Regions from separate parts of the Nonomuraea sp. WAC 01424 genome, predicted to be linked through region 1. Evidence: riboswitches for the same ligand, from Rfam matches in the RefSeq annotation. Region 1 holds a riboswitch; the other holds the start of a gene.

The links. A riboswitch is a leader RNA that binds a small molecule or an ion and turns the genes downstream of it on or off. The one in region 1 is predicted to bind cobalamin.
Region 2: another riboswitch for cobalamin. It lies ahead of DMB42_RS12690 (ribonucleoside-diphosphate reductase subunit alpha); the one in region 1 lies ahead of DMB42_RS00285 (ester cyclase).

The regions. Positions count from the first base shown of each region.
Region 1 covers NZ_QHHZ01000001.1:66,277-80,971, reverse strand. The annotation lists gene cobO (cob(I)yrinic acid a,c-diamide adenosyltransferase) at 1-382, opposite strand, end outside; gene DMB42_RS00305 (putative cobaltochelatase) at 385-2,424, opposite strand; gene DMB42_RS00300 (histidine phosphatase family protein) at 2,428-2,985, opposite strand; gene DMB42_RS00295 (CbtA family protein) at 2,991-3,758, opposite strand; gene DMB42_RS00290 (CbtB domain-containing protein) at 3,767-3,955, opposite strand; cobalamin riboswitch at 3,989-4,106, opposite strand; cobalamin riboswitch at 4,160-4,344, shown strand; gene DMB42_RS00285 (ester cyclase) at 4,611-5,042, shown strand; gene DMB42_RS00280 (cysteine hydrolase family protein) at 5,449-6,033, shown strand; gene DMB42_RS00275 (GlxA family transcriptional regulator) at 6,045-6,938, shown strand; gene DMB42_RS00270 (TetR/AcrR family transcriptional regulator) at 7,008-7,751, opposite strand; gene DMB42_RS00265 (SDR family oxidoreductase) at 7,909-8,658, shown strand; gene DMB42_RS00260 (CU044_5270 family protein) at 8,724-9,593, opposite strand; gene DMB42_RS00255 (RNA polymerase sigma factor) at 9,590-10,171, opposite strand; gene DMB42_RS00250 (MFS transporter) at 10,223-11,407, opposite strand; gene DMB42_RS00245 (helix-turn-helix transcriptional regulator) at 11,537-11,887, shown strand; gene DMB42_RS00240 (NAD(P)/FAD-dependent oxidoreductase) at 11,911-12,750, opposite strand; gene DMB42_RS00235 (NAD(P)-binding protein) at 12,766-13,023, opposite strand; gene DMB42_RS00230 (TetR/AcrR family transcriptional regulator) at 13,057-13,629, opposite strand; gene DMB42_RS00225 (DUF2165 family protein) at 13,728-14,261, opposite strand; gene DMB42_RS54615 (LysR family transcriptional regulator substrate-binding protein) at 14,477-14,695, opposite strand, start outside.
Region 2 covers NZ_QHHZ01000004.1:76,533-91,227, forward strand. The annotation lists gene DMB42_RS12660 (multidrug efflux SMR transporter) at 1-226, opposite strand, end outside; gene DMB42_RS12665 (FMN-dependent NADH-azoreductase) at 229-876, opposite strand; gene DMB42_RS12670 (TetR/AcrR family transcriptional regulator) at 987-1,601, shown strand; gene DMB42_RS12675 (hypothetical protein) at 1,630-2,604, opposite strand; gene DMB42_RS12680 (DUF4132 domain-containing protein) at 2,737-5,067, shown strand; gene DMB42_RS12685 (hypothetical protein) at 5,325-5,699, shown strand; cobalamin riboswitch at 5,808-6,013, shown strand; gene DMB42_RS12690 (ribonucleoside-diphosphate reductase subunit alpha) at 6,146-8,539, shown strand; gene DMB42_RS12695 (ribonucleotide-diphosphate reductase subunit beta) at 8,557-9,552, shown strand; gene DMB42_RS12700 (LysE family translocator) at 9,875-10,522, opposite strand; gene DMB42_RS12705 (cell wall metabolism sensor histidine kinase WalK) at 10,706-12,481, opposite strand; gene DMB42_RS12710 (response regulator transcription factor) at 12,478-13,161, opposite strand; gene DMB42_RS12715 (L,D-transpeptidase family protein) at 13,252-14,010, shown strand; gene DMB42_RS12720 (hypothetical protein) at 14,041-14,292, shown strand.

The DNA of each region.
Region 1 (14,695 bases):
AGAACCGGTACGTCTCGGCCGCCAGGTCGCGCTTGATCTGCTTCCAGCCCTCGCGGGCGTCGGCCGCGTGGTCCTCCTCGGCGCCCGGACGTTGGATCCACGACCAGCCCTCGCCCATCTTGTGCCAGGTCACCGCGCCGCCCTCGCCGCTCCTGCCGAGCACCTGGAGCGCCCGTTCCTCGCCGATGCGCCACTTGGCCGACTTGACGAACTGGAACACCCCGACCGGCCAGCCCTGGTTCCAGGCCCGCAGCGCCATCCCGAACGCGGCCGTGGACTTGCCCTTGCCAGGGCCGGTGTGCACCATCAGCAGCGGACGGGTGCGCCGCTGGCGCGTGGTGAGGCCGTCATCAGGCACGACGGCCGGCTTTCCCTGCGGCATGATCAGATCGCCTTCCTGTGGTCACGGACGACCGTCCCGAGGTCGGCCATGGAGTCGAGAGAGACCAGACGGGCACCCAGCCGGGACGCCAGCCGGACGGCCAGGCCGAGCCGGACCGGCCCGTTCTCGCAGTCCACGACCACCGACGCGATGCCCGCCACCAGCCCGGCGGCCCGGTCCACGTCGCCGCCCGCCGTGGCCCGCCCATCGGTCACCAGCACCAGCAGCGGACGCCGGGCCGCGTCCCGCAGCCGCTCCACCCGCAGCACCTCCGCGGCGCGGGTCAGCCCGGCCGCCAGTGGCGTGCGGCCGCCGGTGGGCAGGGACCGCAGCCGGGCCGCGCCCGCCTCCACCGAGGACGTGGGAGGCAGCGCCACCTGGGCGCCCGCGCCCCGGAAGGTGATGAGTCCCACCTTGTCCCGCCGCTGGTAGGCGTCCAGCAACAAGCTGAGCACGGCGGTCTTGACCGCGGTCATACGCTTGCGGGCGGCCATCGAACCGCTCGCGTCCACGACGAACAGCACGAGGTTGCCCTCCTTGCCCTCGCGTACCGCCTCGCGCAGATCGTCGCCACGCAGCACCAGCCCCGGCCCACTGCGCCCGCGCTTCCGCTGCTGCGGCGCCGCGGCCAGCACCGTCGCCATGACGTGCAGGTCGCGCACCGAGCCGGACGGACGCCGCGCGCCGATGCTCCGCCCGTGCCGGGTCCGTGAGCGGGACCGCCTGCCCGCCGTGCCTTCCCCGATGCCCGGCACCGCCAGCAGCGGCACCCGGAACGGAGCGCTCACTCCGGCGACCCGCACGGCGGCATCCGTCTCCGCGGCCGGGGCTGCCGCCTGTGCGCTCTCAGCCGCGGGACCTTCAGCCGTTCCCGGTTCCGGCCCTACGGGGTCGCCCGGACGCTCGTGCGACGCGGCGTCCCGCGCGGGATCGCCGCCCTCAGGACGGGCCGGCGGTTCCGCGTCCGGCGGCGGCGTGCCGTCGGGACCGGCGTCGTTCCCCGGCCCCGGATCGTCGGGCCCCTCGTCTTCCGAGGTGCGCCTCAGGAGCTCGTCGAGCAGCTCCTCGTCCAGGCCGGGCGCGTCGAACGGGTCGCGCCGCCTGCGGTGCGGCAGCGCCAGCCGGGCCGCGGCCCGCACGTCCTCGGTGGTCACCGTGTCCCGGCCCTGCCAGGCGGCGTGGGCGATGGCGGCGTTCGCCGTGACGAGATCCGCCCGCAGCCCGTCCACCTCGAACGCCGCGCAGACGGTCGCGATCTGCCGCAGCCGCGCGTCAGGCAGCCGCACCGCGGAGACCCGCGCCCTGGCCGCGACGATGCTGCGGGCCAGCGCCGCCTCCTCGGCGGCCCAACGGCCGGCGAACGCCGGGGCGTCGGCGTCGAAGGCGAGGCGGCGTCGCACCACCTCGGCGCGTTCGGCGGGGTCGCGGGAGGCCTTCACCTCGACCGTCAGCCCGAACCGGTCGAGGAGCTGCGGCCGAAGCTCCCCCTCCTCGGGGTTCATGGTCCCGACGAGCAGGAAGCGGGCGGCGTGCCGGACCGACATCGACTCGCGCTCGACGTAGCACGTGCCCAGCGCGGCGGCGTCGAGCAGGAGGTCGACGAGGTGGTCGTGCAGAAGGTTCACCTCGTCCACGTACAACACGCCGCGATGCGCCGCCGCCAGCAGCCCGGGCTCGAACGACTTCACCCCCTCCGTCAGCGCCCGTTCCACGTCGAGCGAGCCGACCAGGCGATCCTCCGACGCGCCGACCGGCAGCTCCACCAGGACGGCGGGACGGCTGACGCCTTCGGCATCCGGCCCGTGGGGGCCGTCCGGGCACTCGGGATCGGGCGCGGCGGGATCGCAGGCGAACCGGCAGCCCGGCACCACGTCCACCGCGGGCAACTGCGCCGCCAACGCCCGCACGATCGTGGACTTGGCGGTGCCCTTCTCCCCGCGTACCAGCACCCCGCCCACCCGCGGCGAAACCGCGTTCAGCACCAGGGCCAGCTTCAGGTCCGTCAGCCCGACGACGGCGCTGAACGGATACGTGATGATCAAACCTCAGACCTTCCGGTTGACATGAACGATCCGCCAGCCGTCCCGGGCGACGACCAGCTCGGTGGTGGACAAGGGGGCCACGTCGAAGCGGGCGGCGCCGAGCGGGTCCAGCCGCAGGGCATGGGCGAGCGCCGCCCTGATGGTGCCGACCTCGCAGACGGCGACCTGGTCCGGCTCGTCGCGGACGGAGTCGAGCCAGTTCGCCACCCTGACCGCGTGTGCCGCACGGGACTCGCCGCCGTGCGGCGCAGCGCCGGGCTCGGTGAGCCAGCACGCCAGTGCCTCCGGCTCCTCCCGCGCCACCCGATCGAAGGACAGGCCGCGCCACCGGCCGCAGTCCGCCTCCGCGAGAGCGGCGGCCTCGCGGGAGGGCAGCCCCATGGCGCGGGCGGTCTGCAGGGCCGCCCTGGCAGGGGCCGCCCACACCGCGGAGGCCGCCATGAAGGTCGCCGTCGATCTCAGCGCGCCGGCCTTGGCCAGGCCGGCCGGATCCGCCTCCTCGTCGGAGGGGAAACACGCGGTCCGCATTCCCGGCGTCGTCGCGTGCCGGACGAAGAGCACTCTCCTCAGCCCGGCACGGCGACGCGCGCCGGAGCCGCCGTACGCCGGGACGCGCGATCGCTCGCCCAGCCGAACAGCACGCCGAACGCCGTCCAGAAGACGAGCTGGGTGCCGATCGAGGCGAGCCTGAACTGCCACAGCAGCGTCGCCGGGAAGCCGTCGGGCACCTCGTTGACCGTCGGCAGCAACCACCAGGCGGCCACCACCGGCACCAGGAAGGCGACCACCGCGCCCACCCAGCGACCCCAGGGGTTCACGGTGATCCGGCGGGCCGTCGCCACGGCGATCGCGGTGGCGGCCAGGCCGACGAGGATCATCACCACGTAGAGCAGCGTGCGGCTGTTGATGGTGTCGGGATCGCCGACCGCCGGTGGATTGGCTGGATATTTCACGAACGGTACGAGGATGACGGCGGCGAAGGCCGTCCCGGCCGCGGCCAGGGCGAGCCGTCCGTCGGATCTCGGCCCCACCCGTCCGCGCAGGCCGGCGAACGCGAGCGCGAAGACGCCGCCGACGGCGAGTCCGTACAGGCCCGTGGCCAGGAAGAGCCCGCCCTTCTGCACGGGCCTGCTCACTTCGGCCTCTTCGCCGTGGCTGTGGCCGGCCTCCTCGGCGGGTTCGGCGTGCTCAGGCGGGGCCGCCTGGGCGGCGGCCTCCTCCAGGGCGATGGCGTCGTCCACCCGCGGCTCACCGAAGGCGAAGGCGAAGCCGCCCGCGAACAATCCGGCCAGCAGCCCCACGAGCAGGCCCCTGACCAGCAGGATGCGTACCATCCTGGCCTCTAGTGGCACGGCACGCCGAGCAGGTGCCGCCCGTCGTGCATCAGTTCGTGCAGGAACGTGCCCGTCTGGGAGATGGCACCGTTGTCCATCAACACCAGGTACGCCACGAGCAACAACACAGGTACGGCCAGCAGCCAGGGCCGCAGGCGCGGAAAGGGAATGGTCGAGGGGGTGGACAACCCACTCATGCGAAGCCTCCTCAGGGTGACGCGTCCCATCTAGCGAGGTCACGGCTGCCCAGCGACCTGGCTCCCGGGATCTACGTCCCGGATACAGTGGCGCGTCCGCACCGGCATCTCACCGGATTTCCCTTGGACAACCGTGAATCGTTCGGAACGTACCCTTCTCCTCTCGTTCCCGTCAATGCGCCCCCGGGACTTCTGGGACAAGAGGCTCATATGAGACGATGCGGTACGAAGGCGACGGCGGCACGAGGAGGCCGGTGTGAATCCGGCGCGGTCCCGCCACTGTGATCGGTGAGCGACCTCCGGCATGGCCACTGCCCTGACCAGGGCGGGAAGGCCGGTGCGAGCGTCGCCCCGAGAGCCAGGAGACTGACGTACGTCGACTTCGTGACGAGACTCCACCCCGACCGGGTGACAACACGCCGCGGGGTACCGCGCTGATCGCGCACCTGGCGTGGGCAATGTCGGAAATGTCGGCGAAGTCCGCCACCCCGGAAAAGGACGGCCGCCTGGTGCTACGAGGAGCGGCACGGCGTGCACTTTCAAGAAACACCCGGCTTTCTACCGCGTCGAGTGCACAGATTTAGCAAGCGTTGGCGGGTCGGCCGCATATCGGCAGTCACGTCGGGCATCGAGCGGGTGGGGAGGATCTGGTGCCATGAACGTTGCCCGCGAGATACGCGATCGGTATACGGCCGCGTTCAACGCTCACGACATGGATGCGCTACTTCGCACCGTCAGCCCGACCGGGGTGTCCATCAGCCCTGAAGGGGTGTCTCAGGGGCATGCCGAGTTGGCCTCCTACCTGGAGGAGTTCTGGGCGGCGTTCCCCGACGTCCAGGCGGTGATCATGGAGTCCTCCGAAAGTGAGGCCACAACCGTTGACGAGATTCTCATGGTGGGCACACACGGGGGGCCGTACACCCTGGCCGACGGTCAGGTGGTTTCCGCGACGGGTCGTCCCATTCGGTTGCGATGCTGTTATGTCTGCACAGTGGAAGACGGACTCATAACGAGTCTGCGCCTTTATTTTGATCAATTGGAGCTGCTCACCCAGCTCTCCTGCTCCATGACTTTGCCCGGTCCTTAGCGGATTATTTGATTCGGTGCATCGCACAGCATGCCGCGCGACACGGAGTGGCGCACCAGCTGCGCAGCATCGAGGGCGTCCGGGCGTCCGGGCACGGGGGTCCTCCTCATCGGCTTCGGCCGCGCCGACAGCCACCCGTAGGGCGTCCGCCTGCGGCCCTCTCCGGCCCTGCGTGATCTCGAATTCAACGCCACGATGAGCCGACCGTGTGCAGGCAACATCCCGCACCAGCCGTCGAGCGGGTTCGATGCGGTGATGGGCCGCATTCTCGCGCAGGCCGCTGTGATGACCTCGCCGAGGACACGTCCGCGCGGATGAGGGGAGGCCGGATCGTTGACCGGATCGTTCCGCAGGGTGACCTGTTCGCACCTTCAGCCATCGTCCCTCGTCACCCCACCCTTGAGGGGTGAACAACGCACTCGTCGTCATCGACGTTCAGGAGTCCTTCCGGCAGTTGCCCGACTGGGAGTTCGTGTCGCAGCCGGACATCGTCGGTCAGGTCAACCGTCTCGTCAGCGCGGCCCGTGCCCAGGACGACCTGGTGGTGTGGGTGCTCGGCTCCCGGCCGGGGGCAGGGACCGTGTTCGATCCGGCGCTGGGGTTCGTACGCCTGATGGACGGGCTCGACCCGCACCCGGGCGAGCCGCTCATCACCAAGAGCGCCCACAACGCCTTCACCACTACGAACCTGCACCAGATCCTCACCAGCCGCGGCATCCGAGGGTTGACCGTGTGCGGCATCCGTACCGAGCAGTGTTGCGAGACCACCACCCGGGTCGCCTCCGACCTGGGGTTCGACGTCGTCTTCGCCACCGACGCCACCGCGACCAGCCCCCTCCCGCACCGCGACGCGCCGCAGGACGTGCCGTTCTCGCAGCTGGTGAGCGACCCGCGGACGCTGAGCGTGGCCGACGTCGTCGAGCGCACCGAGTACGCGCTCGCGGGCCGGTTCGCCACCATCCGCACGGTCGACGAACTGACCGGGGCATAGGCTCGACGGTCATGCCCCGGGTTGTCTTCCTGCTCATCCCACAGGTGCACCTGCTCGACGTGGCCGGGCCGGCCCAGGTCTTCTCCACGGCGGCCGACCTCGGCCACGAGCACGCCCTGTCGTACGTGTCCGAGGACACGCGCGTCGCCACCGTGCAAGGGCTGCCCCTGCACGCCGACAGCGAATGGCCCCACCTGGAGCCCGACGACCTCGTCATCGTGCCGGGCTGGCGCGGCCCGGCCCGCACGGTCGGTGCCGACACCGTTGACCGGCTGCGCGAGCACCACGCGGCCGGCGGCACCGTGGCGGGCATCTGCGCGGGCGCCGACGCGCTCGACCGGGCCGGCTTGCTCGACGGCCGCCGCTGCACCACCCACCACACCGTCCAGGACGAGCTCGCCCGCCTGTATCCGACGGCCAAGGTCGTACGCGACGTGCTCTACGTCGAGGACGAACGGGTGGTGACCTCCGCGGGCGTGGCCAGCGGCATCGACGTGGCGCTGCACTTGCTGAGCACCAGGCGCGGGCCGCACGCCGCCAGCCAGGTGGCCCGCGCCATGGTGGTGTACGCCCGCCGGCAAGGAGCCGCGCCGCAGATCAGCGCGATGCTCCGGCATCGAAGCCACAACGACGAGACGGTGCATCACCTTCAGGACCTGATCGACGCGCGTTTCACCGAGCGGCTGCCGCTCTCGACGCTGGCGGACGCGGTCGGCTGCAGCGAACGGACCGTCACCCGGCTCTTCCGCCACGCGACCGGCCTCACGCCTCTGGCCTACCAGACCGCGCTGCGGCTGGAACGGGCCGAACACCTTCTCGGGCAGGGCGCGACGACCGAGACGGCCGCCCGCGAGTCCGGCTTCGGCGACCCGCGGATGTTGCGCCGCCTCCGCGCCCGGATGTAGGCCCGCCGGCCGGTACGGCCCCGGCGGCCCGTCGCCGCAGGTGGTCGCCCGGGTTCTGGTGGAGATGCGTCAGCGGGGGGCGTCCGACGTGATCTGCGCGCCGATCCCGTTGAGCACGCGGTCCAGACCGTGCTGGAAGCGCTCGGTGGCGGCGAGGTGCGCGGTCGCGGATTCCAGCACCGATCGGCTGAACATGGGGTAGGCGCCCGACGCCACGACCTGGCGCACGTACGGGCCGATGTAGTCGCGTTTCCAGCTCTCCGCGTCGAGGCCGGTACGGCGGGCCTCCTCCAGCCAGCCGATCTCCCGGCGGACCACGCTGTGGACGTAGTCGTCGACCATGCCGACGAAGCTCATGATCTCGTCGATGTCGAGGCCGAGCCCGTCGAGCGCGCCCAGGGCGAACTCGTGCACGCGCAGGAGTTGCGGGCCGAGGGTCGGGCGGCCGGAGAGCAGCCCGGCCAGCCAGGGGTGGCGCTGCCCCGCGGCCCGGCTCCGGTGCGCGACCAGCGAAAGATCGGCCCGCCAGTCGCCGGACGGCTTCTCGGGCAGGTCGACCTCGCCCATCACCATGTCGATCATGAGGTCGAACAGGTCGTCGCGTCTCGGCACGTACCGGTAGAGCGACATGGCGCCGGTCCCCAGGTCGGCCGCGATCCGGCGCATGGTCGCGGCCTCGACCCCTTCGGCGTCGGCGATCCGGACGGCCGCCCGGGTGACCTGCTCCCGGCTGTAGCCGGGCCGCCGACCGGGCCCGGAACGTTCCTGTCGTTCCGGGCGCATCCAGATGCTGATCAGTTCCTCGTCGGCCACCTGCCACCCTTCCGGTCGATTGCGTACATCGTACCTGAATGGCTATAGTCCGTTTTTGGGTACGTCGTACGCGAATGGAGCCCTTCTCGACCAGGTGACCTGGTGCGACGCCAGGACCGCCACCCCCCACAGGGCCTGACAGGAAGGCATGATCAGAATGACGACATTGACCGGCAGGACGGCGCTGGTGACCGGCGCGAGCAGGGGGATCGGCCGGGCCATCGCCACCCGGCTCGCGCGGGAGGGCGCCCGGGTCGCCGTCCACTACGGCAACAACGAGGCGGCGGCCAAGGAGACGGTCGCGGCCGTCGAAGCCGCAGGAGGGCAGGCCTTCGCCGTACGGGCCGAGCTGGGCGCGCCGGGCGACGCCGAAACGTTGTGGGCCGCCTTCGACGCCCACGCCGACGGCCTGGACATCCTGGTCAACAACGCGGGCATCCTCGGCGACCAGGGCGAGATCGGCGGCGTGACGAGGGAGGGGTTCGAGCGGCTGTTCGCGGTCAACACCACCGCCGCGTTCTTCGTCACGCAACTCGCACTGCCGCGGCTGCGGGACGGTGGCCGGATCATCACCGTCGGCACGATGCTGACCCGCGGCGCGGCCATGCCCCGGGCGATCGACTACGCCATGTCCAAGGCGGCGCTCGACGTGCTCACCCAGGCGCTCGCCAGGCAGCTGGGGCCGCGTGGCATCACGGTCAACACCGTGGCCCCCGGCGTCATCGACACCGACATGCACCAGGGCCGCCTGGTCGGCGAGGCCCTGGCCTGGTTGTCCTCGTTGTCACCGCTGGGCCGGCTGGGCACCCCGGAGGACGTCGCCGGCACGGTGGCCTTCCTGGCCTCCGACGACAGCCGCTATGTGACCGGGCACCGCCTGGACGCCTCGGGCGGGACGACCATGTGACCCTCGGACGCCCCGGCAGGCCGCGTCGTGCGCCGCCTGCCGGGGGCCGCCCTCTGGCCGGCGGGTCAGCCGGGCAGCTGGTCTGTCCATTCGGTGGCGATCGTCACGGGGCCGCTGGAGTGCGCGGTGCCTCCGGAGAGCATCGCCCAGACGGAGGTGCTGCGGAGCTTCCCGGTCTCCGGGTCGATGATGAGCGTCTCCTGACCGTCGAGCACCGGCACCTGGAAGCGCCGTCCGCCATCAGCGTCGCCGAGGTCCTGGACGCCGGGCCGGGCGGCGAGTGCCCGGTAGGCGGCGGCGCGGACGTCGGGTGCGACCGGGGCCTCGCTGACCAGCGACAGGAGGGTTTCCATGGTGGCCCACTCCTGCTGCTCGGCGTTCAGCTCGCCGGCGCTGGTGCGCAGATCGCCGGCCGCGACCGCCGACTTCAGCTTCTCGTACAGGCTGTTCGCGTCGCCGGGGAGCTGTCGCAGCTCCTCGAAGGTCATCCGCAGCGCGCCTATCGAGAACGGCTGGGGCTTGACGGGGAACTGTGTCAGCTTGCCCTCACCCTTGAGCCCTTCGCCCTTCAGCCAGAACTGACCGTTCTTCTTGTACCAGTACTCCTGCTGCGGCTTGCCCTCCTGGGTGATGGTGATGTGCCAGTACGTCCCTGACCCCTCGGGGGCGCGTTCGGCGGAGGTGGCCGCGACGAGCAGGACGTCTCGCGCACTGGAGGCCGCCGGGGAGTTCCCGGCCTGGCCGGGGACGATCACCAGAGCGGCTGCGACCGCCGCTGCGGCCAGCCCCAGCGCGGGGACCAGTACGCCGGCGCGCAGCAGCTTGCGGCGGGGCCTGGCCGGCTTCGGCTCGTCTTGCAGAGCGGTCATCACGAACTCCTTGAGCAGTTGGTGACGGCCCTCAGGAAGATCCCGTTCTTCCGGGAAAATGTTCATCGGGTGCTCCCCTGCATGGACCGGACCGCTTCGTCGCGGTCGCCATTTATCTGTCGCCGGGTCATGGCCAGTTCCAGTTTTTTCCGGGCCCGCGACAATCGGGATCTGACAGTCCCGATCGGGATGCCCAGCGCCTCGGCCGTCTCGGCGTAGTCGAGCCCGGCCCCGACGCACAGCAGCAGCACGTCCTGCTCGTGCTTGCGCAGCCGTCCGATCGCCGTACGCACCTCGGCCAGCCGTTCCTTGTCCGCGATCTGCTCGACCAGCTCCTCGGTGAAATCCGGGACGACGTCGTTCCGGGGAATCCTGACCACGACCTCCTCGTGACGCCGCCTGGCCCGTCGCAGGTTGCGGGCCACGTTGGTGGCCACGACGAGCAACCACGGCCGCAGCGAACCGCCGTCCGGGGAGAGCCGCTGCCGTAGCCGCCACGCCTCCAGGAAGGTCAGCGACACCACGTCGTCGGCCACCGACCAGTCGCCGGTCATCCGGTAGGCGTGGTTGTAGACGGCTTTGGCGTACTGGTCGAAGAGCTCCTCAAACGCGCGTTGATCGCCGTCTCGTATGCGGGCACGCATGTTCACATCCACACACTGCACTGTCCGGGGACGCGGGCGAGTTCCCGATCGTCACGCCTCGGCCTGCTCCGGGGTGGACGGGATCGGCCGAGGTGTCTCGGGCGTACGGCGGCGTGCGGTCGTCAGGTGGTAGAGCAGCGCCAACGTGGTGACACCGGCGGCCGGCAGCCCCAGCGCGGCGGGCACGATGGCGAACCACTCCTGGACCAGCCCGCCCAGTCCGCCGCCGAGAGCAATGCCGATGTAGATGGCGGAGGAGTTGAGGCCGAGCAGAACCGGCGCCGCGGCCGGGCCGAGGGCGATGAGCCGGTGCTGCTGGGGCACGACGACGACGCCCAGGGCCGCGCCCCAGATCGCGGCCCATACCAGGGTGGACACGAACGTGGCGGTCGCCACCGAGGTGAGGGCGAGGGCGACGGCAGCGACGAGGAGAGGGCCGGTCAGCACGTGCGCGGGGTCGTGCCGGTCGACCAGCCGTCCGGCGACGACGTTCCCGGCCAGGACGCCGATTCCCCAGGCCAGCAGGACGGCGGCGAGCAGCGTTTCGGAGCCGCCGGTCACGTCCCGCAGGGCCGGGCCGATGTAGGTGTAGAGGGTGTAGGCGCCGAGGAAGGCCAGCGTGGTGACGGCCAGCAGGGCGAGGACCCGTCCCTGCTTGAGCGGGCGCAGCCGGTCGCCCAGTGACGCGGCGGGGAGCATCACCTTGGGCAGTCCGGCGGCGATCCCGAGGGCCGCGACGAGGCCGACCCCGGCGACGGCCCACAGGGTGACGTGCCAGTCGGTACGGCCGATCAGGATGCCGAGCGGAAGACCTGACGCCGTCGCCAACGTGAGACCGCCCAACACGAAGGCCAGGGCCCGGCCCCGGCGTTCCGGGGGCGCGATGGCACCGGCGGTGCTGGAGGCGGCAGAGTTGATCATGCCGGCTCCGATGGCGGTGACGACACGGGCGATCATCACCACCGCGTAGCCGGTGCCCAGGGCGGTGACGGCGTTGCCGACCACGAAGACACCCAACGCGATCAGCAGCGCGGTCCGCCTGTCCAGCCCACTGGTGAGCGCGCCCATGACAGGTGCGGACAGGGCCATCACCAGGGCGAACACCGTCACCAACTGCCCGGCGGCGGGAGTCGAGACCCGCAGGTCGGTGGCGATGGCCGGGAGCAGGCCCGCGATCACGTAGCTGTCGGTGCCGACGGCGAAGGTCGCCAGGGCCAGTGGAAGAAGTCGTCTCAACACCGGGTGGTGCCGCCTTTCCGGAGGAGCCTCAGAAGTGCCGAGGGGAACCTTAGGCAATATATGGATGCTTGTCCATGTATCCATATATTGGTAGCGTGGCCGGTGTGCGGAACACAGGGGGCGGCGATGCGTGAGGTGTCACAGCCGGCGACCGAGGCGATCCGGCTGGTGGAGGTGCTGCGCGCGCTGGCCGATCCGGTACGGCTCGACCTCGTCCAGCGGCTCGACCGGATGGGTGAGGACTTCTGCAACGCGATCGGCGCCGAGATCGACGTGCACCAGACGACGTTGTCGCACCACTACCGGGTGTTGCGCGAGGCCGGCGTGACGTGGACGAAGGTGCAGGGCCGGTCCCGGCTGGTACGGCTGCGCCGGGAGGACCTCGACGAGCTGTTCCCCGGCCTGCTCGACTCCGTACTGGGCGCACAGCGCCGGACACGTGACACCACGACCATCGGCACTGCCGAGGCGCCGTAGACCCGGGAACGCCCGGTGAGCGGTCAGTCCGAGAAGATCGCGCGGCGCAGTGGAGGCAGTACGCCGCACAGCCGGAAGAACGTCCGGGCGACGGTCCGGACCGTACGGCTGGGCAGGGTGGCCGGCCGCAGGTACATGGTCGCGGCCCGTACGGCGGCGAAGCCGTTCTTCAACATCGCGCGCTCGTACGCGGCGACCGCGGGGAGCGGGTCGTGTTCACCCCGGCCGACCGCGATCAACGCCCGGCGCAGCACGTCGGCGTCGTACAGCGCGGCGTTGCCGCCGAGGCCGCCGACCGGCGGCATGGAGTGGATGGCGCCGCCCAGCACGGTCACGTTCGTGGTCGGCCAGGGCTTCACCCGTTCGGCGGTGGCGAAGTCGAATCGTTCGACGGTGTCCGCGGGCGTCCGGGCGATCAGCTCGCGCAGGCCGGGATGCCAGTCCGTCAGGTGGGCGGCGACCAGTTCGCGCAACCGCCGCCCGCGCCCGCCCGCCGGAACGTCGGGCAGGTCGGCGGGCAGGTCGGCGGGCAGGTCGGCGGGCAGGTCGGCGGGCAGCGCGAGGCGGTGGGCGACGTAGGCCCACATGACGTAGTCGTCGTCCTTGGCGTCCTGGACGAGGAGGTCCGGGTCCAGGCCGGCGGCCCGCAGCTGGTCGCCGACGCGGTCGCCGGTGGCTGAGGTGCCGTCGGCGAAGAGGGCGGTGACGGCGCCGTCGGCGTTCTGCCGGTAGCCGGTGAACTCCTTGCCGAAGTGCACGACGTCGTCCAGGCCGGCGAGCAGCAGCCGCCGCAACGTGACCCGGCTGACCGCGTGCGTCTGCTCGGACGGGTCACGCTCCGCGGGCAGGGCGTCCTCCCGCATCAGCAGGCGGATCCGTTAGGTGAACACCCCCATGCCGGGACCGGGATCCCCGGCGGTGGCCACCAGGAGGTGCCAGAGGTGCGCGGGAAGGCAGTCGTGCAGCGCCCGGCTGCCGACGGGTTCGATGTTGAGCCGGTATCCCTGTAACCGGGCGTCGGGCGCGGTGTCGCGTTCGAAGACCGCGACGTCGATCCCGGCGGCGTGCAGGCCCTGCGCCAGGCACAGGCCGCCGATGCCGCCGACGACGACGACCCGGAGCGGGCGTGTGGACATGAGATGGTCCTCCTGAGGGGCGGCGGCCTGGGGTCAGGCGCGGATCAGCAGGTGGTCGAGAAGTTCGAGCACGTCGCCGGCATGTTCGGCGGCCAGGCTCGCGCCCTTGACGGTGGCGATGACCAGCTCGGCTCCCGTCGCCGGATCGACGCCCGGGGCCAGCGCTCCGGCGGCGGCGGCGTCGGTCAGCAGGGTGCGCAGTGAGTTCCGCCAGCCTTCCTTCCGGCCGGCGATGATCTCCCGCAGCTCGGGGTCGCGCCGGGCCCGCAGATCCAGCTCGCGCAGGACGATGTGGAGCTCGGGCTCGTCGCTGATCTTCTGGCGGAGCGTGGCCAGGTGGTGCCGCAGGCGTTCGACGGGGCCGCCGTCCGGGGGTGTGGTCGCCCAGAACTGCCGGGTGGTGTGGTCGACGACCGCCACGACCAGGTCCTGCTTGGTGGGGAAGTGGTGATGGATCGAGGAGTGGTCGATGCCCACCCGGGTGGCCACGTCCCGCATCCGCAACCGCTCGAACCCGCCTTCGGCCAGGCATTCGTACGCCGCCTGCACCAGCGCGTTCCAGCGCTCCGGACCGGCCGGGGGCCTGCCTCGTCGCGTCGCCGTCATGCCGACCTCCATTAATCCACCAACCACTTGGTGGAGTGAAATCAGACACGCCGACGCGACGTCAATCCGACAGGTGAAGCAGGCCCCCGCCGGTCGGTTCAGGCGTTCTCGCGGGTGTCGTTGCGGAGGCTGAGGAAGATCAGTACGGCCGCGATGTACGTGCACAGCCGCACCGCGTCGGGAATGCCGTTCCAGGTGCCGTTCATCCACATGCCGAACCATTCGCCGCCGATGGCCTGGAAGCCGAAGAACCACAGCAGCAGGCCCACGGTGCAGCCGACGACGCCCCAGCGCTTGGCCCGGTGGAAGGCGGCGTGGTCGCGGCCGACGGCCCTGGCCTGCTGCCAGGCGGACACGAGACAGGTCACCATGATGACCGCCTCGGTGAGGATGACGCCGATGTAGGCGACGTGGTGCGCCCACGTCCACGGGATGGCGCGGTAGTTGATCTGGCTGACTGCGGCGAGCTCGGGCTTCTGCGCGTCCATGGCCAGCACGTGCCGGACGAACTCGAAGTTCGTGCCGTAGTCGGTGAGGTTGCCGAACACGACGAGCAGCGCGAAGCCGCCGACGGTGAAGGTGAGCAGCGCCTTCGCGATGCGAAGGGCGGAGATGGTGTCGAAACGGGCCACGGGTCTTTCCTTTGACATCTCTGATCGAATGAGCACGCGAGCCCAGAGGAGGTGTCCGAAGAAGGGAAAGATCCACGGGGCCCGCTCGCCCGGCGTGGAGGAACGCGCCGGGCCGCTCCACTGGCTCCGTCACTGGTGGTGACGTCGCGGGCCCCTCAGCCTGAGGTGGAACGACGTGCCCGATTGTAGCCGCGCCCGACCCGTGACCGGCGCGGCTATCCGGCGGGCTCGGGACGCAGGAGGTCGAGCAGGGCCCGTACGGCCGGGTTGCTGTCGTGGCCCGCCCGGGTGACCAGCGTGACGGTCCGGTCCGCGGTGTTCCCGATGATCGGGACGGCCGTCAGGCCGGCCTGGTGGGCCACGCTCACGGGCAGGACGGCGATCCCGAGCCCGTGCCTCACCAGCGAGGCCGGCAGTTCGAGCTGGGTGGTCCT
Region 2 (14,695 bases), on a different contig from region 1:
CGACCCCGAGGGCGATCGCGCCGACCGCGCCGATGCCCGTGAACACCGCGTACGCGGTGCCGACCGGAAGGGTCTTCATCGAGTACGACAACAACCAGACCGCGGCCACCATGAGGACGAAGCAGAGCAGGGTGGGCAGCGGCTTGGTGAAGTTCTGGGTGGGTTTGATGCTCTGCGCCCAGGCGATCTCGATCAGCCCGGCCAGCCCGAGGATGAGCCAGTTCATCGTCAGAACTCCTTCCCCAGCCCGTGGGCGGTCCGCAGCGCGTCGGCGTACAGCTCGTCGTGCTTGTCGCGCAGGTGGGCGAGGTCCGGGTCGACGCGGGAGTTGGCCCACTCGGCGGCGACGACGGTGGTGTCCTCGACGGCGAAGTGGCCGGCGAAGAAGTCCCGCAGGTAGCGCTCCTGGTGGTCGAACTTCTCCTTGGGGGCGCCCGGCGAGTAGGCCCCGCCGCGCGCGGTGGCGACCACGAAACGCCGCCCGGCGAGGGACATCTTGGGGAAGGTCACCTGGTCGAGCCACGCCTTCAGCGACGAGGGGATCGAGTAGTTGTACATCGGGGTGGCGATCAGCACCACGTCCGCGGCCACCAGCTCGGACAGCAGCGGCTCGGTCACCGCCCAGGCGGCGGCCTGCTCCGGGGTGCGGACGGCCTCGTGGTAGCGGCCGATCTGGGTGATGCGGTTGGCCATGACGTAGTCGCACAGCTCGGTCCACGCCTCCCCGATGTGCGGCACGGGCTCGGCCGCCAGGTCGCGGTGGACGTAGGTCCCCTCGGGGTTCGAGGCCCGCCACGACTCGGCGAAGGCGTCGCCGATCTCGCGGCTGATCGAACGGCGGCGGGCGCTGGCGTCCAGGTGCAGCAGTGCGGGCATGAGGGGCTCCTTCGGTAAGTGGACATCACGTCCGGTTTGGTGTCGACGTGAACGTAGCAACTAAGTGGGCACGTTGTCCACTTAGCTGAGGGTCGGCTAGAGTCGCCGGCATGGAGTCCCGTACCGAGTTGCTCACCGGACGTCCCGTGGAGGAGGCGGGCCGCCCGCGCGAACGCGCCGACGCCGCCCGCAACCGCGCCAAGGTGCTCGCCGCGGCGGCCGAGCTGTTCGCCGCCCGCGACCCGCGCGGCGTGACGATGGACGACATCGCCAAGGCCGCGGGCGTGGGCCGGGGCACGCTCTACCGCCGCTACCCCGACACCGTGTCGATCGCCCAGGCGCTGCTGGACGAGCACGAACGCGCCCTCCAGGAGCGCCTGCTGCGCGGCGACCCGCCGCTCGGCCCCGGCGCGCCCCCCGGCGACCGGCTCGCCGCCTTCTACGCGGCGATGGTGGAACTGCTGGAGGAGCACATCTCACTCGTCCTCGGCGCCGAGCAGGGCGCGCTGCGCTACGCCACCGGCGCGTACGGGTTCTGGCGGGCGCACGTACGGGTGTTGCTGACCGAGGCGGGCATCCCGTGGCCCGAGGCGCTGGCCGACATCCTCCTCGCCCCGCTGAGCCCGGACGTCTACGCCGAACAGCGCAGGCAGAGCCTCACACCGGAGCAGATCACCGCGGCCCTGACCCGGCTGGCGCACGGCATCACCGACAGCACCGCGTAGGAGGGGGCAGGGCGCCCCGCCCGGGACGTCAGCCCCAGGCCGCCGCCTTGTCGTACGGATCGACGTTCTTGAAGGCCATCCCGATGATCTCGTCGATGTCGTCGTCCCCGTACGTGCCGGGGAAGGCGAGGCCGAGCCGGTCGAAGAGGGCGCGCACCTCGTCGGCGGTCGGCGCGTACGACAACGTCACCTCCTTGCTGAGCCGCATGTCGAGCGAGCGCGCCTGGCGGAGGCTGGCGTGCAGTTCGGTGGCCCAGCAGTCGAGCGCGAGGGCGTTCCCGGTGATCACCGTGGCGGGGAAGTCGGGCCCGCGCTGCGTGATGAACATGTGGCGGGAGGACAGCTCGTAGCGGAACGTCGAGGCGATCGAGGAGAACCCGATCTCGATGTCCAGCAGCTCGTAGCGCTGGTGGTGCCAGCAGGCCGAGAGCACGGTCGCGTACAGCTCCTTGCGGGTGCCGTCGCCGGTCCAGGTCGACTCCGGGCTGTCCGGGCTCAACGCCAGGCTCTGGTGCAGCCGGACGAAACGTTCGCAGAGCCCGAGGTCGTCCGGGTCCAGGATCTCCAGGCGGATCAGCAGCGCCCGCCGCCCCTGGCGGGCCTTGTCCAGGCATTCCGGCAGCGTCACCGCGCGCACGTACGCCCCGGTCGAGCCCTTGAAGATCCACCGGTCGGTGTCCCCGCGCGCCTCGGCCAGCACCCGGTTGAACTCCTCACCCTTGACCAGCCGGACGGCCGACTGCTCCTGAAGGAGGGAAGGCAGGAGGTCGATCTTGCGGTCGGCGGCCTGGACGGCCCGCTCGACGGTGTTCTCCGCCGACTCCGCGCGCATACGGCTGCGCAGCATGACGAACGCGAGCACGGCCAGCGTGGCCACCGTGGCGTTGCTGACGGCCTCCGCGGTGGCGATGCCCGCCACGTCCAGCACGCTCACGACGACCGCCACCGCCAGCGCGACGAGGATGTCGACGTTGACGCCGATCCAGGCAAGGATGCGTTTCACTGACCGTCCCATCCGGGGGGCAACGGGTGACACTCCGCATCATGAAGCAGAACCCACCCCCGCGCGAGAGCCCGATCACCCGGCCCGCCCGTACGACGGGAACTGTCGGCCCGGCCTGACATGCTTCCGGCCATGCGTCAACCACTCCCGAGCCCCGAGGTGGCGGCGGCGATCGAGGCCGCGCTCGCCGAAGCGGCCTGGATCACGCGGACGGCCGACCGCCGCCGCGTGGCGAGCCGGCTGTCCCAGGAGCGGGGCTTCGCCCGGCGGGCCGCCGCGGTCTGTCTGGCCCAGCCCGCGTTCGACGGTCACGCCAAGGAGCTGCGCCTGGCGCTCTCCGGCTGCGACGGGTGGACGGCGCCGGAGCTCGCCGCGTTCTTCACCGTCCTGGGGGAGCGGGGGCTCTGCTTCCGTGACGAGGAGTGGCTCGTGCTCGCGCTGGAGCCGGCGGCGGGCCTCGACGACAAAGGGCGCGCGACGGTCGGCGAACACCTGCGGCCGGTCATCGACGCGGTGTGCGAGGGCGGCATCGACGCCGGGGCCCGCCCCCGGCTCTATCGCCTGATCGGGCGCGTCTTCCGCACGGGCCCGGAGGCGATGCCCCTGGCGGCGCTGGTGCCCGTCGACGAGTGGGCCGTGGCGTTGCGCGACCGTCTCGGTGACGCGCCGCCGGAGGGCCTGGTGCGGCTCGTCCACCACCTCGCCGAGCTCGACAAGCCGCGGCCCACCCAGCGGTGGCGCGTACGCTGCCGCGAGCTGCTGCGCGCCGATGGCGCGGGCGACCTCGTACACGCCGCGATGCGCGCCTTCGGCGAGGACACCGAGCTACAGCGCCACTGGGGGACGGTCCGGTCGATCGTCTCCGACGTCAACGCCGACGTCGCCAGGGGGTTCGTCTGGGCGGTCGTCCTGCTGGAGGCCGACGACGCCGTGGCGGCGCTGTCGGAGCTCGTGCCGCGGGCCGCCGGAGTCCCGCGGGGGATGCGGGAGGACCTGAAGCTCGCCGGAGCCGCGATCAACGCGCTGGGCGACTGCGCCGACCCGGCCGCCGTGGGGGCGCTGTGGCGGCTGCGAGGGCTGATCAGGCACCGGGCGCTGCGCAAACAGATCGACATCGCGCTCGACGCCGCCGCCCGCCGCTCCGGCATCACGCCCGGCCAGTTGCTGGAACGCAGTATCCCCGACCACGGGCTCGCCGCCGACGGCACGCTGACGCGCGCCATCGGCGACTGGACCGCGGTGTTGTCCGTCGGGGACGCCATGACCGTACGGCTCGGCTTCCGGTCGCCGGACGGCGCGACGGTGCGTACCGTGCCCGCCGCGCTCAAGGACAGCGACGACCTGGCGGCGCTCAAGGCCGTGCGGAAGGAGATCCGCCAGACGCTCTCGGCCGAACGCGCCCGCCTGGAGTCGCTGTTCACCGCGGACCGGGCGTGGCCGTACGAGGAGTGGGCCCGCCACTACCGGGACCATCCGATCACCGGCGCGGTGACGCGCGGGCTGATCTGGCGGTCCGGCGGGCACGGCGTCCTGCCGGAGGAGGTCGGGCCCGGCTCGGAGGTCCGGTTGTGGCATCCCGCCCGCGCCTCCCTGGAGGAGATCGCCGCCTGGCGGGGGACGGTGACCGCGCGGCGGCTGCGGCAGCCGTTCAAGCAGGCGTACCGCGAGGTCTACCTGCTCACCCCGGCCGAGGAGCAGACGCGCGTCCACTCCGACCGCTTCGCCGCCCACATCGTCGACCACCCCCGCCTCTACGCGCTGCTCAGACAGCGCCAGTGGCGCACGACCTGGCTCGGCGCCTTCTACGACGGCCACGCCACCGAGGCGAAGAAGGAGCTGGCCGAAGGCGTCTGGCAGGTCGGCTTCCGTTACGAGAGCGCGCACGTCGAAGGCGGCGAGGTGGCGCTGGCCGCCACCGGCCCGATCCGCTTCGCCCGGCGGCAGGGGCGCGGGTTCGCGCAGGCGGAGCTGGCCGAGGTGCCACCACTGGTGTTCAGCGAGGCGATGCGCGACGCCGACCTCTTCGTGGCCCTCACCTCGATCGCCGCCGACCCCGACTGGCAGGACCGCGGCGAGGACGACCACCGGACCTACTGGCGCCACACCTCCACCGGCCCGCTGCCGCCGTCGGCCGAGGTGCGGCATGACGCGCTGGCCCGGCTGATCCCGCGTACGTCCATCGCCGACCGGCTCACCCTCGCCGACCGGTTCCTCGTGGTCCAGGGGGATCTGCGCATGTACAAGATCCATCTGGGCAGCGCGAACGTCCTGATGGACCCGGACGACGCCTACCTGTGCCTGGTCCCGGCCCGCAAACGCGATTCCCGGCTCTTCCTCCCCTTCGAGGAGGACGGGCAGTTGTCGCTCATCCTCAGCAAGGCGTTCCTGCTGGCCGCCGACAGCAAGATCACCGACGAGCACATTCTCCGCCAGATCGAGGGCACTCACCGAAACGCGGAGTGAACGGCGGGCCTGGTTCGTTTCCCGGGGTGCGGCGCGGCCGTTCCTTTGTCAGGAGGGGAAATGATGGCGGATCCGGATCCTGAGTTCTTCTTCGTCGGAGTGACGCCGGCCGCCCTTTTGCGGGTGAGCATGCTGGTGGAAAGCCATCTGGAGGCCGAGGTCGCCGGTGTTCGCTCGGGTGGTTCACCGTTTTGGCGTGCGATGGGAAAGGGCATTCTCGATCGCCTTGGGAGCGGTGTTCCCGCAGGTCGGGAGTCGTGCGTCGCTTCGCGGGCGTGGCCGATCTCGGGGAAATCGCCAAGAAAGTCGACTTCGCCGCGCTGCCGCCGGAGGAACGGGCGGCCTGGGCGAAAGTGCTGACCGTGCTGGAGAACCTCCGCGAGAACCGGCGCCGCGCGTCGAGAATCCGCACGCTCGCCGCGTTTGGGGAGGCCGAGAAACGCAAGCTGGAACGCCTGCACCGGCTGCGCGTCCCCTTGTTGTTCATCCCCGGCCTGGCCGTACTGGTGACGGAGTACCACCCTGTCCCGAACGCGGAAGGTGACCTGGCGCGGCCGCCCTGCCGTTCCGTCAAACGGGGGAGGCGGGGCACCGGTTTCCTCGCGCCGGCCATGGTGGTGAGCGGGGCGTGACGTCGTGGACGTTCGGTGTGGCGGCGGTCGTGCCCGATGGTCTCGGGGGTCGAGGCGGGTGTCCTTCAACACGACATGTTGGGTGTGACTTTTTGATCCGCCCTATATATGGTGTCCCCTGCAGCCGGTTCGGTCGCCCATCCAGGGCGGTCGAGGCAAGAGGGAACCTGGTGGAAATCCGGGACTGCCCCGCAGCGGTGAGTGGGAACGACCGCCGTCAGGCGCACTGGGCCAAGGGCCTGGGAAGCGACGGCCAGTAGGCAGCAGCGACATGCCCACGAGTCCGAAGACCTGCCGGCGCGCCGTGCACGATCATGCGTGCGCGGCTGCTCCGAGGCCGCGCGGGACGGCTGACGGCACCGGCGCGAGGGCTGTGCGGCGTCCTTGCCGGCGCCTCCTGCGCGTGTTCTCGGAGTACCTGACCGAGTTCACGAGGGGAGAGCGCAGTGACGGTCACCGGGGACCCATCGATCGACCTGGCCGAGACGGCGCGGGCGGACGGCGACAAGCGCGCACCGCGGCGCGTCCAGATGCAGGTGCGCAAGCGCAACGGCACCGCCGAGCCGGTCGACGTCAACAAGATCGTACGCGCGGTTGAACGCTGCGCGACCGATCTGACCGACATCGACCCGATGCGGGTGGCCACCAAGACGATCAGCGGGCTCTACGACGGGGCGACCACCTCCGAGCTGGACCGCCTGTCGATCCAGACCGCCGCCGAGATGATCGGTGAGGAGCCGCAGTACTCACGCCTGGCCGCGCGCCTGCTGGCCGGCTACGTCGACAAGGAGGTCCGCGGGCAGGGCGTGGCCTCCTTCAGCCAGGCGATCCGGCTGGGCCACGCCGAAGGGCTCATCGGCGACGAGACCGCCGCGTTCGTCGAAGCCAACGCCCGCAAGCTGGACGACGCCATCGACGCCACCGCCGACCTGCGCTTCGAGTACTTCGGCCTGCGCACGGTCTACGACCGCTACCTGCTGCGCCACCCGACCACCCGGCTGGTGGTCGAGACGCCGCAGTACTGGCTGCTGCGTGTGGCGTGCGGGCTGGCCGAGACGCCCGCCGAGGCCGTCGGGTTCTACCGGCTCATGTCGTCGCTGGCCTATCTGCCCAGCTCGCCGACGCTGTTCAACTCCGGTACGCGGCACACGCAGATGTCCTCCTGCTACCTGGTCGACTCGCCCCTGGACGAGATCGGCTCCATCTACGACCGCTACGCGCAGGTGGCCCAGCTGTCGAAGTTCGCCGGCGGGATCGGCATCTCCTGGTCGCGGGTGCGCTCGCGCGGCGCGCTGATCCGCGGCACGAACGGGCACTCCAACGGCATCGTCCCGTGGTTGCGCACGCTCGACGCGTCCGTGGCCGCGGTCAACCAGGGCGGCCGGCGCAAGGGCGCGGCCTGCGTCTACCTGGAGCCCTGGCACCCGGACGTCGAGGAGTTCCTGGAACTGCGCGACAACACCGGCGAGGACGCCCGCCGTACCCACAACCTCAACCTGGCCAACTGGATCCCCGACGAGTTCATGCGCCGCGTCGAGGCCGACGGCACGTGGTCGCTGTTCGACCCGGACGAGGTGCCGGAGCTGCCCGACCTGTGGGGCGAGGCGTTCGAGGAGGCCTACCGCGCCGCCGAGCCGGCGGGCCGGTACGTCCGCCAGGTCAAGGCCCGCGACCTGTACGCCAAGATGATGCGCACCCTCGCCCAGACCGGCAACGGCTGGATGACCTTCAAGGACGCCGCCAACCGCCTGTGCAACCAGGCGGCCGAGCCCGGCAACGTGGTGCACCTGTCCAACCTGTGCACCGAGATCATCGAGGTCTCCAGCGACGCCGAGACCGCGGTCTGCAACCTGGGCTCGGTCAACCTCGCCGCCCACGTGACCGGCGACGGCATCGACTGGGAACGCCTGCGCGCCACCGTACGGACCGCGGTGACCTTCCTGGACCGCGTGATCGACATCAACTACTACCCGAGCGAGCAGGCCGCGGCCAGCAACCCGCGCTGGCGTCCGGTCGGCCTCGGCGTGATGGGCCTCCAGGACGTGCTCTTCGCCCTGCGCCTGCCGTTCGACTCGGCCGAGGCCAAGGAGCTGTCCACCCGCGTCGCCGAGGAGATCTACCTGTCGGCGCTGGAGACCTCGGCCGGTCTCGCCGAGCGCTTCGGCGCCCACCCCGCCTACGACCAGACGTGGGCGGCGCGCGGCAGGCTCCAGCACGACCTGTGGGGGGAGAGCGGCACCCAGACCGAGCGGTGGGACGCGGTACGCGAGCGTGTCGCCGCGTACGGGCTGCGCAACTCGCTGCTGATCGCGATCGCGCCGACCGCCACCATCGCCTCGATCGTCGGCTGTTACGAGTGCATCGAGCCGCAGGTGTCCAACCTCTTCAAGCGCGAGACGCTGAGCGGCGAGTTCCTGCAGATCAACAACGCGCTGGTGGCCGAGCTGAAGTCGCGCGGACTGTGGACCGAGCGGGTCAGGGCCGCGATCAAGCAGGCCGAGGGCTCGGTGCAGGGCATCGCCGAACTGCCCGAGGACGTGCGCCGGCTGTTCCGCACCGCCTGGGAGCTGCCCCAGCGGGCGCTGATCGACATGGCCGCCGCGCGCTCGCCGTACATCGACCAGAGCCAGTCGCTCAACCTGTTCATGAGCGCGCCGACGATCGACAAGCTCTCCTCGATGTACCTGTACGCCTGGAAGTCCGGGCTGAAGACCACCTACTACCTGCGCTCGCGACCGGCCACCCGCATCCAGCAGGCCACCGTGCCCCTCGTGAACAAGTCCGAGGAGGCTCTGGTCTGCTCGCTGGAGAACCCCGAGTCCTGCGAGGCCTGCCAGTGAACCCCCAGGAGAACCCGATGCTGCTCGACCCCGGCATGAGCCTGACCCTGCGGCCCATGCGCTACCCGCTCTTCTTCGACCGCTACCGCGACGCGATCAAGAACACCTGGACGGTCGAGGAGGTGGACCTCCACTCCGACCTCAAGGACCTGGCCAGGCTGTCGGCGGCCGAGCGTCACCTGATCAGCCGCCTGGTCGCCTTCTTCGCCACCGGCGACACGATCGTCGCCAACAACCTGGTGCTCAACCTCTACCAGCACGTCAACGCGCCCGAGGCGCGCCTGTACCTGAGCAGGCAGCTCTTCGAGGAGGCCGTGCACGTCCAGTTCTACCTGAACCTGCTCGACACGTACGTGCCGGACGAGGAGGAGCGGTTCGCGGCGTTCGCCGCCGTGGAGAACATCCCGTCCATTCGGCGCAAGGCCGAGTTCTGCTTCCGCTGGATCGACTCGATCGGCAACCTCCAGCGGCTGGAGACCCGCGACGACCGGCGTGCCTTCCTGCTCAACCTGATCTGCTTCGCCGCCTGCATCGAGGGCCTGTTCTTCTACGGCGCCTTCGCCTACGTCTACTTCCTGCGCTCGCGCGGCCTGCTGAACGGGCTGGCCTCGGGCACCAACTGGGTCTTCCGCGACGAGTCCATGCACATGGCCTTCGCGTTCGACGTGGTCGACGTCGTACGGCAGGAGGAGCCGGACCTCTTCGACGAGAAGATGGCCACCCAGGTCAAGGAGATGCTCGCCGAGGCGGTGGACTGCGAGGCCCAGTTCGCCGAGGACCTGCTCGGGCAGGGCGTGCCGGGCATGTCGACCGGGGACATGCGCACCTACCTGGAGCACGTGGCCGACCGGCGGCTCGCCCAGCTCGGCATCGAGCCGCTGTACGGGGCGAAGAACCCGTTCGCGTTCATGGAGTTGCAGGACGTGCAGGAGTTGTCGAACTTCTTCGAGCGGCGCGTGTCCGCGTACCAGGTGGGGGTGACCGGCTCGGTCAGCTTCGACGCCGACTTCTGACGTCGGCGAACATCGCCAGAAGGGATCCGGCGGCGGCCATGACCAGCGCCGCCGTGATCCAGCCCGGCGCCCCGTCCGGGCGGTCCGGCCGCGTCGCCCCCCAGCGCTGACCGTGACGGTGCTGGTGAGCGAGCTGAGCTCGCTGAGCCGTTCACCCTGCGCCGCCTGACCGACGTCCCCGCCTGAGACACCCCCACATCAGCGGGCCGCCCACAAGGCCGTGTCCCCGCTCATCGGAAGGCGAGCGTCGTGCGCGGTTGTCGATGTGGGTCTCCAGTACGCGTTCGATCCGGTCGACGAGGCGGAGCGAGGGGCTCGAATCCTAGCGTTGGGTCGCGAGGGTGATGCCCAAGCCGATGAACACGGTCCCGGTCGCGGCGTCGAGCCGGCGGCGCACCGCCTGCCGATTGCGCAGCCAGCCACCGAGCCGCCCCGCCAGTACGCCGACCGTCGCGTCGGCCAGGAACTCCAAGATGATCAAAACCGCGCCCAGGATGGTGAACTGCAGCCAGACAGGCCCCGCCCCGGGATCGATGAACTGGGGCAGGAAAGCGACCATGAACGCGAACGTCTGCGGGTTGGCCGCAGAGGACACCACGCCGTTGAGGAAGGCGCGCCTGCCGGTCATCCCGCCGGCCGAATCGGTGGCCTGCCCCTTCTTGAGGTTGCGGATCATCTGTACGCCGAGGTAGATCAGGTACGCGGCGCCGGCGAGCCGCAGCACCGTGAACACGACGGGAAACGCCGTCAGCAGCATGGAGAGCCCGGCTGCGGCCGCGGCGACGTACAACGCGTCACCCGTGATCACGCCGAGCGTGGCCAGTAGCCCGGCCCGGGCGCCGCCCCGCATGCCGCATCCCATGACGAACAGCATGTCGGGGCCAGGGGTGATCAAAGCCACGATAGTGGTCGCCGTGAACACGGCGAGCAGGTGCAAATCAATCGGCATTCGGGCAATTTTGCCATTCACCCACAAGCTTCCGCATTCGAGATCGACATCACGCAGATGAGGATTTCGAGAAGATGAGCATCATCGGTCACCGCTGGTATTCGAGACCGCCTATGTGTGCGGCGCCCTGCCCTGGACGACGAACACATCCGCGTCCAGGGCAGGGCGGCAGCGTCCGTACCGTCAGGACGTGTCCTCAAAGGATCACGGTCGTGCCGGAAGGCGCAAGGTGAAGGTAGTGCGGACGTCCGGGGTGCTGGTGGCCGTGGCGGTGCCGCCGTGCGCCTCGGCCAGGTCGCGGACGATGGCGAGGCCGAGGCCGCTGCCGCCGGTACGGCGGTTGCGGGATTTCTCCGCCCGCCAGAACCGGTCGAAGACGTGCGGAAGGTGCTCGGCGCGGATGCCGATCCCCGTGTCGGTCACCTCGATGATCACGTGGTCGCCGTCGTGGCGGGCGCCCAGCGTGATGTGCCCGCCGGCCCGCGTGTAGCGCAGGGAGTTGGTGACGAGGTTGCCGACGGCCTGGCGGAGTCGTACGGGGTCGGCGGTCAGGGTGGGGGCGCCGGCGATGGCGGTGGTCAGGGTGAGCCCGGCGGCTTCTGCGCGGCCCCGGTGGGCGGTGGCCACCTGGTCGAGGAGGTCGCCGAGGTGGACGGGTTCGAGGTGCAGGCGGAGCTTGCCCGCGTCGGCGAGGGCCAGGTCCTGGAGGTCGTCCACGATGTGCTGCAACAGCAGGAGCTCCTCGACCAGGGAGGCGATCAGTGCGGGGTCCAGCTCGGCGACGCCGTCCTGTGCCGCCTCCAGCCAGCCTCTGAGGTTGCTCAGCGGGGTGCGCAACTCGTGGGAGACGTCGCTGACCATGGCCTTGCGCTGCTCCTCCATGCGCTGGAGGTGCTCGGACATCTCGTTGAACGCCGTGGCGAGCTCGCTGATCTCGCCGGTCGTCCTGACCTGGACGCGGGCGGAGCTGTCCCCGTCGCGCATCCGCCGGGCGGCGTGGGTGAGCGCGTTGACCGGGCCGACCAGGCGTCTGGCCGCCATGACGCTGACGCCGACGGTCAGCACGAGCACGAGGAGGGCGGCGCCGGCGATCGAGGGCAGCGGGATGCGCGGGCCGGTGGCCTCGGCGGGGGATCCGATGTACAGGTAGGCGGCCGGGGCGACGTAGGGATCGAGCTGTTCCTTGCGGGCGGTGACGATGCAGGAGGAGATCGTCTGGCCGGGTTCGGCGGCCGACGACGCGGGCCGTCTCTCCTTGGAGACCCAGGTGAAGTCGAGGCCGACCGAGCCGCGTTCCGCGCTCTTGCCCTTCAGGCATCTGCCGACCAGGAGGTTGAGCTGCTTCAACGCGGACTTCTCGGTGCGCGTCGGCGTGCTGAAGGTGACGGCGTCGCAAGGAGCCGTCACCGCCGGGACCGGGCTCGGCTCCTGCGGGACACCCTCGCCGGTCGTCGTCACGAAGGGCCTGCCGGTGTGGGAGACGGTCGTCCGTACGGCCTGCCCGGTACGTCTCATGCAGACGGCGTAGGCCTCGGCGGCCTTCCCCAGCCGGACACGATCACGGTCGGGCAGCAGGAACGGGCCCACCGCGCGCGGATCGATGCGGTCCTCGGCCGCCCCCGGCACCAGGGTCACGTCCACGGCCAGCGGATCGACGACGGCCGACACCCTGGCGGGCAGCGGGGTCCCGGCGGCCGCCGAGTCCGCGATGAGGGCGCCCTTCTCGGTGGTCAGCGCGATGCGGCGGCTGTTGGCGGCGGCGAGGTCGCGTACGGTGGCGGCGACGCCGGACCAGTCGGGATGGCGGGAGGCGTAACCGAGCAGGCTGTTGTTGATCTGGGTGTCGCTGGCCAGCGTCTGGCCCTGCTCGCGCTGGATCGCGCCGGAGGTGCTGTTGGCGGCCAGCCACGCCGTCGCCGTGATCGAGCAGACCGCCACGACGGCCGAGCTCGTGAGCAGCCTGACGAACAGCGACCTCATGCCTGGGTCAGCTTGTAGCCGACGCCGTACACGGTCAACAGCCGGGACGGGCGGCGCGGGTCGGGCTCGATCTTCTTGCGCAGGTTCATCACGTGCACGTCGACCGTGCGTTCGGTGATGAACCGGTCGAAGCCGTGGATGCGCTCCAGCAGCTGCTTCCTGGTGAACACCCGTTCCGGCTCGGCGGTCAGCGTCTCGATGATCCGGAACTCCGCGAGCGTGCAGTCCACCGGCGTGCCCGCCACGGTGACGGTGTGCCTGACCGGGTCGACGGCGAGGTCGCCCGCCTGGAACAGCCGGCCGGCCTCCGGCGACCTGCCCGTACGGCGCAGCAGCGTGCGCACGCGGGCCATCAGCTCGCGCGGGCTGTACGGCTTGGTCATGTAGTCGTCGGCGCCGAGGTCGAGCCCGAGCAGCAGGTCGTCCTCGGTGGACCGGGCCGTCAGCATCAGGATCGGCAGGTCGGACTCGGCGCGCAGCACCCGGCAGACGTCCAGCCCGTCGACCTTCGGCATCATCACGTCGAGCAGCACGAGGCCGGGATCTCTCTGCCGGGCCTCGTCGATCGCCGAACGTCCGTCGTGCACGACGCGGACCTCGTGGCCCTCCCGCTCCAGGTAGCGCCTGAGCAGTTCGGCCTGCTTGGGGTCGTCCTCGGCGACCAGTACGTACGCGCACATGGCCCGAGGTTATGCGCACTCCACGAGTGCATACGGGATCCGCATGACAGGCGAACAGGTTCCACACATTCTGTCGCCAGGCTGCGCCGGGTGAGAACCAACCTGCTTCGTACGGCCGCGGCGACGACGCTCGCCTTCCTGCTGGCGGGCTGCGCGGGCAGCACCGGCAGCACGGGCAGCACCGACAGCGCCGGCAGCGCCGTACGACCCGACCCGGCGAGCACCGTCGTGCGCGCCGAGCCGGCGGGCGGCGCCAGATCGAAGATCGCGAGCGCCAAGGGGGCCCGGATCAGGATCTACCGGGACAAACAGGGGGCGGCCGAGAGGACGATCACCAGCCCCAACGACTACGGCGCGACGCGCGTCTTCCTGGTGGAACGCGACGAGGGCGACTGGCTCCAGGTGCTGCTGCCGATCCGGCCGAACGGCAGCAAGGGCTGGATCAAGGCCGCCGACGTGACGCTCGCGGAGACCTCCCACCGCGTGGAGATCGATCGCGGGGCGTTCCGCTTCACGGTCTACGACGGCGACCGGCCCGTCAGGACGGGCAAGGTCGCGACCGGCGAGGCCGGGACGCCGACGCCTCCGGGCCGCTATTTCTTCACCGAGCTGGTGAAGCCCACCGGTGACGGCGGGGCCTACGGCGCTTACGCCTTCGGGCTGAGCGGCTTCTCGCCGGTGCTGAAGAGCTTCGCCGGCGGCCCCGGCCAGCTGGCGATCCACGGGACGAACAAGCCTTCCGCCATCGGCACGCGGGCCAGCCACGGCTGCGTCCGGGTCGGCAACGACGACATCACCTGGATGGCGAAGAACCTGGCGATCGGCACTCCGGTCGTCGTGAAGGGCTGAGGCCCTGCTCGAAGGATGAGAGGAATCCATATGAAGATCAGAACCATGCTCGTCGGCGCCGGGGCGGCGCTGGCCGTGGCCGCGGGCCTGGCCGGGCTCTCGGGGACGGCCTCGGCCGAGCCCAAGAAGCCCGCCGTGGTGCCCGCCGCAGCCCCCTCCGCGGTCCCATCCGCGGCCCCCTCTGCGGCGCCTTCCCCGGCGCCCACCGAAAGCCGGCCCGAGGTCGAGCGGACGGCCGGGCCGAAGGAGCCGGTCGCCGTCAAGCCGCGCTACACCGGCTGATCACGACACGTCGCCGCCGCGTGACGTCCCTCCTGCTCCTGCCCGTCGGCCACGTCAGCGGCCTGGCCATCGCGGGCAGGAGCAGGAGCAGGAGCAGGACCCGGGCGCCGCGGTGCCACGTGCGGGCGGCGGAGGCGGCGAGCGGGGCGGCCACGCCGTCCCTGACCACGCACGACACGGCGTCCGTGGCGCCGCCCGTCCCCCGGCCGGGCGGAGACCCTCCACGGACACCAGACGCGACCCCAGCGCACCCTGGGCCGGACCGTCGGGCAGAACGCTTCCGTCTCCCGTATTCCGGGTTTCGGCAAAACAATGCTGACGCATGAGCCCGAATGAACCCGGGAAAAATCCCCGGCGTCTGAGAAAAATGCGGACGCGACGCCGGTACCGGCGAAAGTTCGCG